DNA from 2 places in the Tardiphaga sp. 813_E8_N1_3 genome. Region 1 is predicted to be linked to the other one. Evidence: predicted binding sites of a transcription regulator. Region 1 holds the regulator's gene; the other holds the start of a gene.
What was found. Region 1 encodes LexA, which represses DNA repair genes until DNA is damaged. Its sites were predicted from a motif close to TGTTCNNNNTGTGTTCNG; they were not measured.

Region 2: AB8A33_RS00695 (helicase-related protein) is a predicted target of LexA. The motif match lies at 2,179-2,196, and genes of this name have one in related genera.

The regions. Positions count from the first base shown of each region.
Region 1 covers NZ_JBPWQE010000001.1:2,935,330-2,940,532, reverse strand. The annotation lists gene AB8A33_RS14065 (ComEC/Rec2 family competence protein) at 1-1,359, shown strand, start outside; gene lexA (transcriptional repressor LexA) at 1,378-2,100, opposite strand; gene AB8A33_RS14055 (GNAT family N-acetyltransferase) at 2,413-2,988, opposite strand; gene AB8A33_RS14050 (Orn/Lys/Arg decarboxylase N-terminal domain-containing protein) at 3,010-5,203, opposite strand, start outside.
Region 2 covers NZ_JBPWQE010000001.1:150,161-155,363, forward strand. The annotation lists gene AB8A33_RS00675 (ATP-binding protein) at 1-41, opposite strand, end outside; gene rpmB (50S ribosomal protein L28) at 209-511, opposite strand; gene AB8A33_RS00685 (hypothetical protein) at 629-868, opposite strand; gene AB8A33_RS00690 (DUF3108 domain-containing protein) at 945-1,853, shown strand; gene AB8A33_RS00695 (helicase-related protein) at 2,277-5,203, shown strand, end outside.

The sequences.
Region 1 (5,203 bases):
GTCGTGGCCGGCGTGGTGTTCTTCGCGATACGCGCATTGCTCGCGTTGATCCCCGTCCTGACAGTGACGTTCCCGATCAAGAAAGTCGCAGCCACCGCGGCGTTGTTCGCAGCGCTGTTTTATCTGCTGCTGTCGGGCGCCGAGGTCGCCACGCAGCGTTCGTTCTTCATGACGGCCGTCGTGTTGATCGCTGTCATGGTCGATCGCCGGGCGGTGACGTTCCGCACGCTGGCGGTGGCGGCAATGGTCGTGCTGATCGTGGCGCCCGAAGCGCTGGTGCATCCGAGTTTTCAGATGTCATTCGCGGCGACGCTGGGGCTCGTCGCATTGGTGCAGATCGGCATGCCCGCGCTGTTTGCCTCGCCCGATCATTCCGCGACGGCGCGCGTGGCGCTATGGGGCGGACGCGAGATCGCGATGCTCGTACTCGCTTCGCTGGTAGCCGGCCTTGCCACCACGCCCTATGCCGCATTTCATTTCCACCGCGTCACGCCCTATGGCGTCGTCGCCAATCTCCTGGCGATGCCGGTGGTCTCGGCGATGGTGATGCCGGCGGGTATTCTCGGTTTGGTGGCCATGCCGTTCGGCTTTGATGGTGTGTTCTGGCGGCTGATGGATGTCGGCGTCCAGTGGATGATCGTGGTCACGCAATGGGTGGCAGCCTTGCCCGGTGCCATCGGCCGGATGCCGGCTTTTGGCACCGGGCCGCTGGTCGCCGCCAGCATTGGCATCATCGTGCTCGGATTGTTGCGCACGCCGTTGCGCCTAGCGGGACTTGGCGTGCTGGTGCTCTCGATCGTCTGGGCACTCCTGGTGAAGCAGCCGGATGTGCTGATCTCGGGGGACGGGCACAGCGTTGCGGTACGGGGCAGGGACGGGCGCCTGAATATGATGCGCAGCGCCAAGGATACGTTTCTGTTGAAAGAGTGGCTTGCCGGCGATGCTGACGCTCGGCTGCCAACGGATTCCTCCCTCAGCCATGGCGTGTCCTGCGACCGCGACGGATGCATCACGCCGCTGGCCGATGGCGCTCTGGTGGCGCTGGCTCTACAGCCTGACGCGTTCACGGATGATTGCGAGAAAGCGGTACTGATCGTCACGACGAAACAACCGCCAAAGGATTGCCGTGCGCTGGTGGTCGAACAGGATCGCCTGCAACGAAACGGTGCGGTGAGCTTGCAGCGAACTGCGAACGGCTTTGCGATGGATGCCGTGCGACCGCGTGGCCTGGACCGCCCGTGGTCGCGCGCCACCCCCGATGAGCCCCAGCACGATCTGATCCAGAACAGTCGCACGCCGCAAAACCGGCCGGTGGATGCGACGCCGGCGGAAACTGATCTTCAACCCGAAGATCAGTAATCCGCCGAGGCGACTGCCTTAATAGCGGCGATACAGGCCAATCAGCTTGCCTTGAATGCGCACCCGGTTGGGCGGCAGGATGCGGACTTCGTAAGCGTCATTGGCTGGCTCCAGCGCGATCGAAGCGCCGCGGCGGCGGAAGCGCTTCAGCGTGGCTTCCTCGTCGTCGATCAGGGCCACCACGATGTCGCCGGTGTCGGCGCTTTCGTTGCGCTGGATCAGCACCGTATCGCCGTCGAGAATGCCGGCGTCCTGCATGGAATCGCCGCGCACTTCGAGCGCGTAATGTTCGCCGGAGCCGAGCATGTCTGCGGGCATGCTGATGGTGTGGCTGCGGGTCTGCAGTGCCTCGATCGGCGTACCGGCCGCGATCCGGCCCATCACCGGGATGGCAACCGTGCGGCCATTGTCATCATCGCCGCTATTGCTGGCGATGCTGGCGGCCGTGCGTACCCTGCCGAGCGTGCCTTCGATGACGCTGGGCGTGAAGCCGCGGCGCCCGGTGCCGCCTGTGACCGGCGCGCCAAGCTCAGGCAGCTTGATGACTTCGATGGCGCGGGCCCGGTTGGGCAGACGACGTATGAAGCCGCGTTCTTCCAGCGCTGTGATCAGGCGATGGATGCCGGACTTCGAGCGCAGATCGAGCGCATCCTTCATCTCGTCGAAGGAGGGCGGGACGCCGGCTTCCTTCAGTCGTTGATCGATGAATCGCAGGAGTTCGTATTGTTTGCGCGTGAGCATCTGAAGCCATCCTCAGTTGACGGTGTCGGCCGCCGCGTGCGTTTCAAAGGGCCTTCGAACGGTGAGCCTCAGTCCAGAGACGATCGTTCGAAGATCGGTTGCGCGAGTTCGGGCACTCTCAAACTACTCAAAGCCACAGAATCTCGAAACAAATCATGAACGAACACTATATGTTCCATATGTGTTCTGCAATGCTTAATTTCCCGTCAAGAAGACGTATGTGGAGCCGAGCAAGGCAATGACTGAGGAAGTCGTTCCGGACCTTCCGCGAGCGCGTCAAACGACGGAAATGCGCGAGCAGACCGCTTGCAGTTACGCGGAAGGCGGCCGGCCGGAGAGTGGCAAAGGCGGCGGTGTCGTGGAGCCGGTCGCCAGCGAGCGCTGAACCATGATCGTGTCGGCCCAGCGGCCCGAGCGATAGGCGACGCCGGGCAGCAAGCCGACGCGGGCAAAGCCGAAGCTCTCATGCAAGCCGAGCGAGGCCGTGTTGTCGGCATCGATATAGCCGATGATTTGCCGAAAGCCGGCCGCCGCGCACACGTCGATCAATTCGCGCATCAACAGGCGGCCGATGCCGCGGCCGACATGTCCGTGGTGGATATAGATCGAGTGCTTGACCGTGTAGCGATAGGCCGGTCGCTTGCGGAACAGCACCACATAGGCATAGCCGACGACCTCGCCACCTCGGGTGGCGACGAGATGGGGAAACCGCTTGCTGCGCAGATTCTTGCGCCGATCTCTGAGATCGTCGGGCTGCGGCGTGTCGGCGTCGCTGACGCCTTCCTCGACGCCTTGCCGGATGTGCCGGCGATAGATCGCCAGCATGGCATCGACGTCGGTGTCGCGCGAGGGTCGTATGACGACCGGCTGTTCGAGTTCCGTTTGCAAATCAGGCTCCTTACGCGCTCCCTATTCGGAGACGACGTAAGTGTAAAGCCGGATCCGGCCATTGGCGTCGACCTTGCGGTAGATGCCCTGGATCTCGACGTCGAAGCCCGGGAACGTGTTGAAGCAGGTCTCGAACATCCTGAGATAATCGATCATCGGCTTGGACCGTTCGGTGAGCCGTTCTCCCGGTACGATCGTGGCGATCCCCGGCGGGTAGACCACGAACGGCGTCGTAGCAACACGCCCGAAGATCTCGTCGATGGGGAGGTAGTCGACGTCGTTGCGCACCAGGCAGCGCGCGGCATCATGGGGCGACATGGCGATCTCCGGCAGATGGTCGGCGGAGAATTGCCTGGTCTGGAGGTCGCTCACATTAGCCTCGCGGAAGAACCGGTGCATGTCGCCGCACAGATCCCGCAGGCGTATGCCCGCATAACGCGCCGGCCTGCGCCGGGCGAATTCCGGGATGACGTCTTCCAGCAGCGCGTTGTCGTCGTGAAACTTCTTGAAGGCGACAAGGCCCGATATCAGCGTGCCCGCCTTGCTGGCTTCCACGCCCGGCGTGAGCAGAAAGAGCAGCGAGTTGAGGTCGTTCTTCTCCGGCACGATGCGATTTTCGCGCAGGAACTGCGCGACCACTGGCGCGGGGATGCCGTGGTCGGCATAGGCGCCGGTGGTGCGATCGAAGCCGGGGGTCAGCACCGTCAGCTTGTTGGGATCGGTCATGGTGAAACCGGCTTCCATGCCGGGGAAGCCATGCCAGGCTGCGTCAGGCGCAAGCTGCCAATAGGATGGATTAGTGGCGAGCTGATCCGTACCGACGCTTTCCCACGGCACATTGTGAACAGCGCCTTCGCTGGATGCGTCTGGAATTGCGACGCGCTCGGGCACGAAGGGTTCAAAGAACCAGCGGCGCTCAGTGCGGGTTTCCTTTTCCTCGAATTCGCGGCGGACGGCGCGCATCTTCTTGCGCAGCTCGATGCCGAGCCGGATCGTGTCGTCCCACAACACTTCGCCGGAGCGGCCCTTCATCATCTGCGCGCCGACATCCAATGATGCGAACAGCGGATAGAATGGCGAGGTCGAGGCGTGCTGCATGAAGCTTTCGTTGAAGCGGCGATGCTCGACGCGGCGCTTCTGGCCGCGGATATGCCGATCCTTCATGTGGATCTGCGATGCCTGCGAGAAGCTCGCGAGCTGCTTGTGGGTCGACTGCGTCGCGATAATACCCGGCGAATCCGGGCCGAGCTCCTTGAGCCCCATGGCGAACCGGCCGGCATAGAGCGGGTGGAATTTCATGAAGCCGGCCCAGGCTTCGTCGAACAGAATGTAATCGCAGAGATGGCCGATGCGCTTGATGATCATCTCGGCGCTGTAGATGGTGCCGTCATAGGTGCACTGTTCGATGACGGCGACGCGGAACGGGCGCGGGCGCTTCCAGGCATCCTTGTCGGTGACCAGCGGATTGGTGCGGATGCGCTCGCGCAGCGCGTCCTCGCCGAGCGCATCCCAGTTCATCGGCCCGATCAGGCCCCAGGGATTGCGCGTCGTTGGCACATAGATCGGCACACCGCCCGAAATCATCAATGCGCCATGCAAGGCAGCCTTGTGGTTGTTGCGGTCGAACAGCACCAGATCGCCGTCGGTGACCAGTGCCGACAGGGCGACCTTGTTGGAGGTCGATGTACCGTTGAGCACGAAATAGGTTTTTTCCGCGCCAAAAATCTGCGCAGCTTCCTTCTGCGCCTGTAGCGCAGGGCCCTCATGGGTCAGCAGATCGCCGAGATCGAGCACCGAATTGTCGAGGTCGTCGCGGAACACCGCTTCGCCGAGATGTTCCATGAACACGCGGCCGATCGGGCTGCGGCTGTAGAACACGCCGCCATTGTGCCCGGGGCAGGTCCAGAGCTGGTTGCCTTCCTCGGCATAGTCGACCAGCGCGCCGAAGAAGGGCGTCTTCAGCGTCTCGGCATATTGCTTCAACCGGCTAATGAGATTCTTGGCGATGAACGGCGGTGTTTCTTCTGAGAGGAATACATAGCCGTCGATGAAATCGAGCACCTCGACCGGGACATCCTCAAACCGCTTGCGGCGGATCAGCAGGATGATGGGGAAGTCCAGGCCGCGTTTGCGCATCAGGTTGATCAGCGCCGCGGTCTTGCCTTCGAGGCCCTTCTTGCCCCAGTCGACCACCATACAGCCGATCGCCGCGTCG
Region 2 (5,203 bases), 2.8 Mb from region 1:
TGCGCAGCCATTTTTTGCTCTGCTAATTTGTTGTACTTCAAACATAGTATGCAGAGCTAAATCGAAACAACCAGGGCGTGCTGTTTTTAAAACTTCATGGTGAAGGATGTTCATTGGAGCGCATACTTCTCGGCCTCAAAAACAAGAACGGCCGGATCTCGCGATCCGGCCGTTCTGTATTTGAAAACTTAAAGTCCGATCGAAGGGATCAGGCCGCGACTGCTGCGGTCTCGGCCTTCTTCTTTTCGATGGCGCGCTTGAGCAGCACGGCCTTCTGCGACAGCTCGCTCTCGCGGGCCTTGATCAGATAGGCATCGAAGCCACCGCGGTGGTCGACCGACTTCACGGCATTCGCCGACACGCGCAGGCGCACGCCGCGGCCGAGCACGTCGGACAGGAAGGTCACATTGACCAGGTTCGGCAAAAACCGGCGCTTGGTCTTGATGTTCGAGTGGCTCACCTTGTGGCCCACCTGGGGGCCCTTCAGTGTCAGTTCACAGCGCCGAGACATGGCGAAAATCCTCTGTCATCCCCGCAGCTAAAAGGCGAAGAGCCCAAAGCCGGGCAGGGGTTCAAAATCACGTCCATTTCAGGAGTGGCGGACGTATAGGGGGCTTGGCCACGGCCGTCAAGATATCCGGGCCGTGAAAGTCGCGGCAAAACCGGCAAAAACCGCCATTTGCGGGCGCTGTATAACCCGTCCCGTCGGCGGAAACCACATGGAAATCAACGCGGTTCCCATCATATAAACGACGTATTCGGGCTGGAAACACAGCTTCCAGCCCCGATATGCGATGCGACCCCGCGCCCCGCGCGTGGGATTGCCCGACCAGGTGATGCCCCAAGTGAATTCCCAGGCGAGTTCCACTGTGAGCCCCCGAGTGAGCCCTCAAGCGACCTATTCTGCGCTCCTTCCGGCGATAGCCGCTCGGGCGGCAGGCCGGATGGCGCGCGCGGCCGGACCACGCGCGATTATCGCCGCGGGTCTCTTGCTGGCGCTGCCGGTGGTGATGTCCGGCGCCGCGCGGGCGCAAACGCCGGCTGCGGCTCCGGTGCAGCCCTCCCTTCAGGCGCCTGCGCAGGCGGTGACCCTCGGCGGCAAGCTGGAGGCTAAATATGAAGCCAGCCTCGCCGGCATCGCGGTCGGCAAGGGCCATTGGGCCATCGACATCAATGACGACCAGTATTCCGCGACGGCCAGTGGCGGCACCGCCGGTCTGCTGAAAGCCTTTGCCGGCGGTGCCGGCTCCGGCCAGTCCACCGGCCGCGTGGTCGCGGGCGCGCTGGTGCCGTCGAATTATCAGGCCGTCACCACTTCCGCGAAGAAGTCCGAGACGATCAAGATGCTGATCACGCCGGGCTATGTAAAAGAGTATTCCATCGAGCCGGAGCCGCCGCTCGATCCCGAGAAGATTCCGATCACCGATGCGCATCGGCGGGGTGTGATCGATCCGATGACCGGCTCGCTGCTGCGCGTCGCCGGGTCAGGCGAATTGCTGACGCCGGATTCCTGCCGCACCGGCACGTCGATCTTCGACGGCCGCATGCGCTACGATCTCAAGCTCGACTACAAGCGCATGGAAAATGTGAAGGCCGAAAAGGGCTATCACGGTCCGGCGATTGTCTGCGCCGTCTATTTCACGCCGATCGCCGGCTATGTGCCCGACCGCGCCGCCATCAAATATCTTGCCGCCCAGCGCAATATCGAAGTGACGCTGGTGCCGATCGCCGGAACCCGCGTGCTGGTGCCGTATCGCATGACAGTGCCGACCCCGCTCGGCGTCGCCATGCTGGAAGCGACCGAATTCGTCACCACCCCCGCGCCGGCCAAGGCCGTGGCGAAGACGAACTAGAGGGAACGGGCGCTGCGGAATCGCCGTGGAACGGCGCGTTTGCCGCCGCCGGAGTGCCGCAACATGGCCGCAAGACCGGATGCCAATTGAGGGCCGTTTTCGCCGGTTTTCCTGCGACTTTCCTGCAGCAAAGCTGCAGCATTCTTGCGACAGGGCGCTTGACTCACAGCCGGTTCGGAGTCCGTGCGCTGTTCATAACTTGAGAGATTTATCGGCCCTTGTTGCGCTGTCACAAACTTGATCTAGTCAGTTTTGTTGGACGTCAGCGCGAGATGTTGGGGTGATGCGGCCGGGGAGGTGCCGAGTCACCGATTCGGGCCGCTTTCGTTCCGGACTCGTTCCAAACCATCAAAAAGCGCGGCTCTGAAGCGTCGTAACCTGTCTCCATCTTGACAGTCGGCGACGCGGAAATATCTGAAAAACATGGCCTTTTCGTCTTCTCCGCCCACGCTGTCCAACGGCAGGGCCCCCGGCGCCGGCGTCACCGCGGTGCTCGGCCCCACCAATACCGGCAAGACTCATCTCGCCATCGAGCGCATGCTCGCGCATTCGTCCGGGATTATCGGCCTGCCGCTGCGGCTCTTGGCGCGCGAGGTCTATAACAAGATCGTCGACCGCGTCGGACCACAAGCTGTTGCGCTGATCACCGGCGAAGAGAAAATCAAACCGGCCAAGCCGCGCTACTGGGTCTCCACCGTCGAGGCGATGCCCAGGGATCTCGACGTGTCGTTTCTGGCCGTCGACGAGATCCAGATCGCTGCAGATCTGGAGCGCGGCCATGTTTTCACCGACCGCATCCTGCATCGCCGCGGCCGCGACGAAACGCTGCTTTTGGGCGCCGCCACCATGCGCCCGATCATCGAGCGCCTGCTGCCCGGCGCCAGCATCGTGACGCGGCCACGGCTGTCGCATCTGGAATTTGCCGGCGATCGCAAGATCACGCGGCAGCCGCGCAGGACAGCGATTGTCGCGTTTTCCGCCGATGAAGTTTATGCGATTGCCGAACTCATCAAGCGCCAGCACGGCGGCGCTGCAGTCGTATTGGGCTCGCTGTCCCCGCGCACCCGCAACGCGCAGGTCGCGATGTTCCAGAATGGTGACGTTGACTACCTAGTGGCAACCGACGCGGTCGGAATGGGCCTCAATCTCGACGTCGACCACGTCGCCTTTGCCTCAGACCGTAAATATGACGGCTATCAATTCCGCCGCCTGACGCCATCGGAATTCGCCCAGATCGCGGGCCGCGCCGGCCGCGCCACGCGCAACGGTACCTTCGGCACCACCGGCCGCTGCGAACCATTCGAGCCCGAACTCGTCAATCAGCTGCAGAACCACATCTTCGAACCGGTGAAGGTGCTGCAGTGGCGCAATTCGAAGCTGGATTTCTCCTCGATCGCCTCGCTGCAGGTGTCATTGGCTCAAACGCCGCGCCACGAGGCGCTGACGCGCGCGCCGATCGCCGAGGACCTTCGCGTGCTCGATCATACCGCGCGCGACATCGATGTGCGCGACAGGGCCCAGGGCAAGGATGCGGTGGAGAAGCTGTGGGACGCCTGCCAGATCCCCGATTATCGCCGCATCGCGCCTGCTGCACACGCAGAGCTGGTAGTCACCATTTTCAACTTCCTGATGCAGCGTGGGCGCATTCCAGATGCCTGGTTTGGTGCCCAGATCGCGCAAGCAGACCGAACTGATGGCGATATCGACACATTATCGGGCCGAATCGCGCAAATCCGGACCTGGACATTCCTCGCAAATCGTCCGGATTGGCTCTCAGATCCGGATCATTGGCAGGGAATTTCGCGCGAATTGGAAAATAAACTGTCAGATGCCCTTCATGAGAGGCTCACTGAGCGTTTCGTTGATCGTCGTACCAGTGTATTGATGCGCCGCTTGCGGGAAAACACGATGCTGAATACTGAAATTGGTAAGACGGGCGAAGTGATCGTAGAGGGCCATGTGATTGGCCGTCTCGACGGATTTACATTTTTGCCCGATGCGGCCGAGGCTGGCTCGGATGCGAAGGCGTTGCAGGCCACGGCGCTGAAGGCGCTGGCCGGCGAGATCGACGCGCGCGCCGAGAAACTCGGCAACGCGCCGGACGATCAGTTCGTGCTCGCCTCCGACGGCACCATGCGCTGGACCGGTGACGCGGTGGCCCGTCTGGTCGCAGCCGACGATGCGTTGCATCCCCGTCTCCGTATCATCGCCGACGAGCGCCTCTCCGGCGCGCCGCGCGATGCGGTTCAGGCCCGTCTCGATCTCTGGCTGAAGACGCATATCGAGAAGCTGCTCGGGCCGCTGTTCGATCTCACTAAGGCTGAAGACATCACCGGTATCGCGCGTGGCATCGCGTTCCAGCTCACTGAAGCGCTGGGCGTGCTCGAGCGGCAGAAGATCGCGACCGAGATGAAGGATCTCGATCAGCCGTCGCGCGCCGTGTTGCGCAAATACGGTGTCCGCTTCGGCGCCTATCACATTTATATCCCTGGCCTGCTGAAGCCTGCGGGGCGTTCGCTCGCGGCGCTGCTCTGGGCATTGAAGCAGGACAATGTCGACATGTCGGCGCTGTCGAGCGCACAGCATCTCGCAGGGTCGGGTCGTACATCCTTCCCGGTCGACAAGCTGCTCGATCGCGATGCCTATCGCGTGCTGGGCTATCGCCAGTGCGGCGAGCGCGCCGTGCGTGTCGATATTCTGGAGCGTCTGGCCGATCTGATCCGTCCCGCGCTGGCGTGGCGTGAAGCGTCGCCGGGCGAGAAGCCCGCTGGTGCCTTTGATGGCCGCCACTTCGTGGTGACGCAGGCGATGACCTCGCTCACCGGTTCGGCCGGCGAAGATTTCGCCTCGATCCTGCGTGCCCTGGGCTATCGCATGGAGAAGAAGGCGCCGCTGCCGCCGGCACCGCCGAAGCCGGTTGCTGCGACGACGCCGATCGAGCCCAAAGCTGAAGACAAGGCGAGCGACGAGACGGCTGATCAGCCCGATGCTACGGCCGGGTTCGCCGAGTCCGATACGCCCGGTGAAGACACCGTCGTCGCAGTGGAGTCTGCTGCTGAAGCGGCCGAGACGGCTGATGTCGCACCTGCCGAGGTTGCGACCGAAGCGGCCCCGGCCGAGGAAGCTGCAGCCGTGCCGTCGGCATCGCTGTTGCCCGAAGTGTCGCTGGTGTCTCCGGTCGAGACGGAAGCTGCTCCCGTTGAGGAGGCTGCATCTGAAGCGGCTGCACCTGTCGAAGCGCAGTCAGATTCTGCTACGGCCGTCGCCGAGACCGAGACTGCTGCGGTAGGTGATGCGGCCGTGCCCGCTGAAGGCGAAGCCGCCGCGGCTCCTGCCGTCGCTGCCGAGCC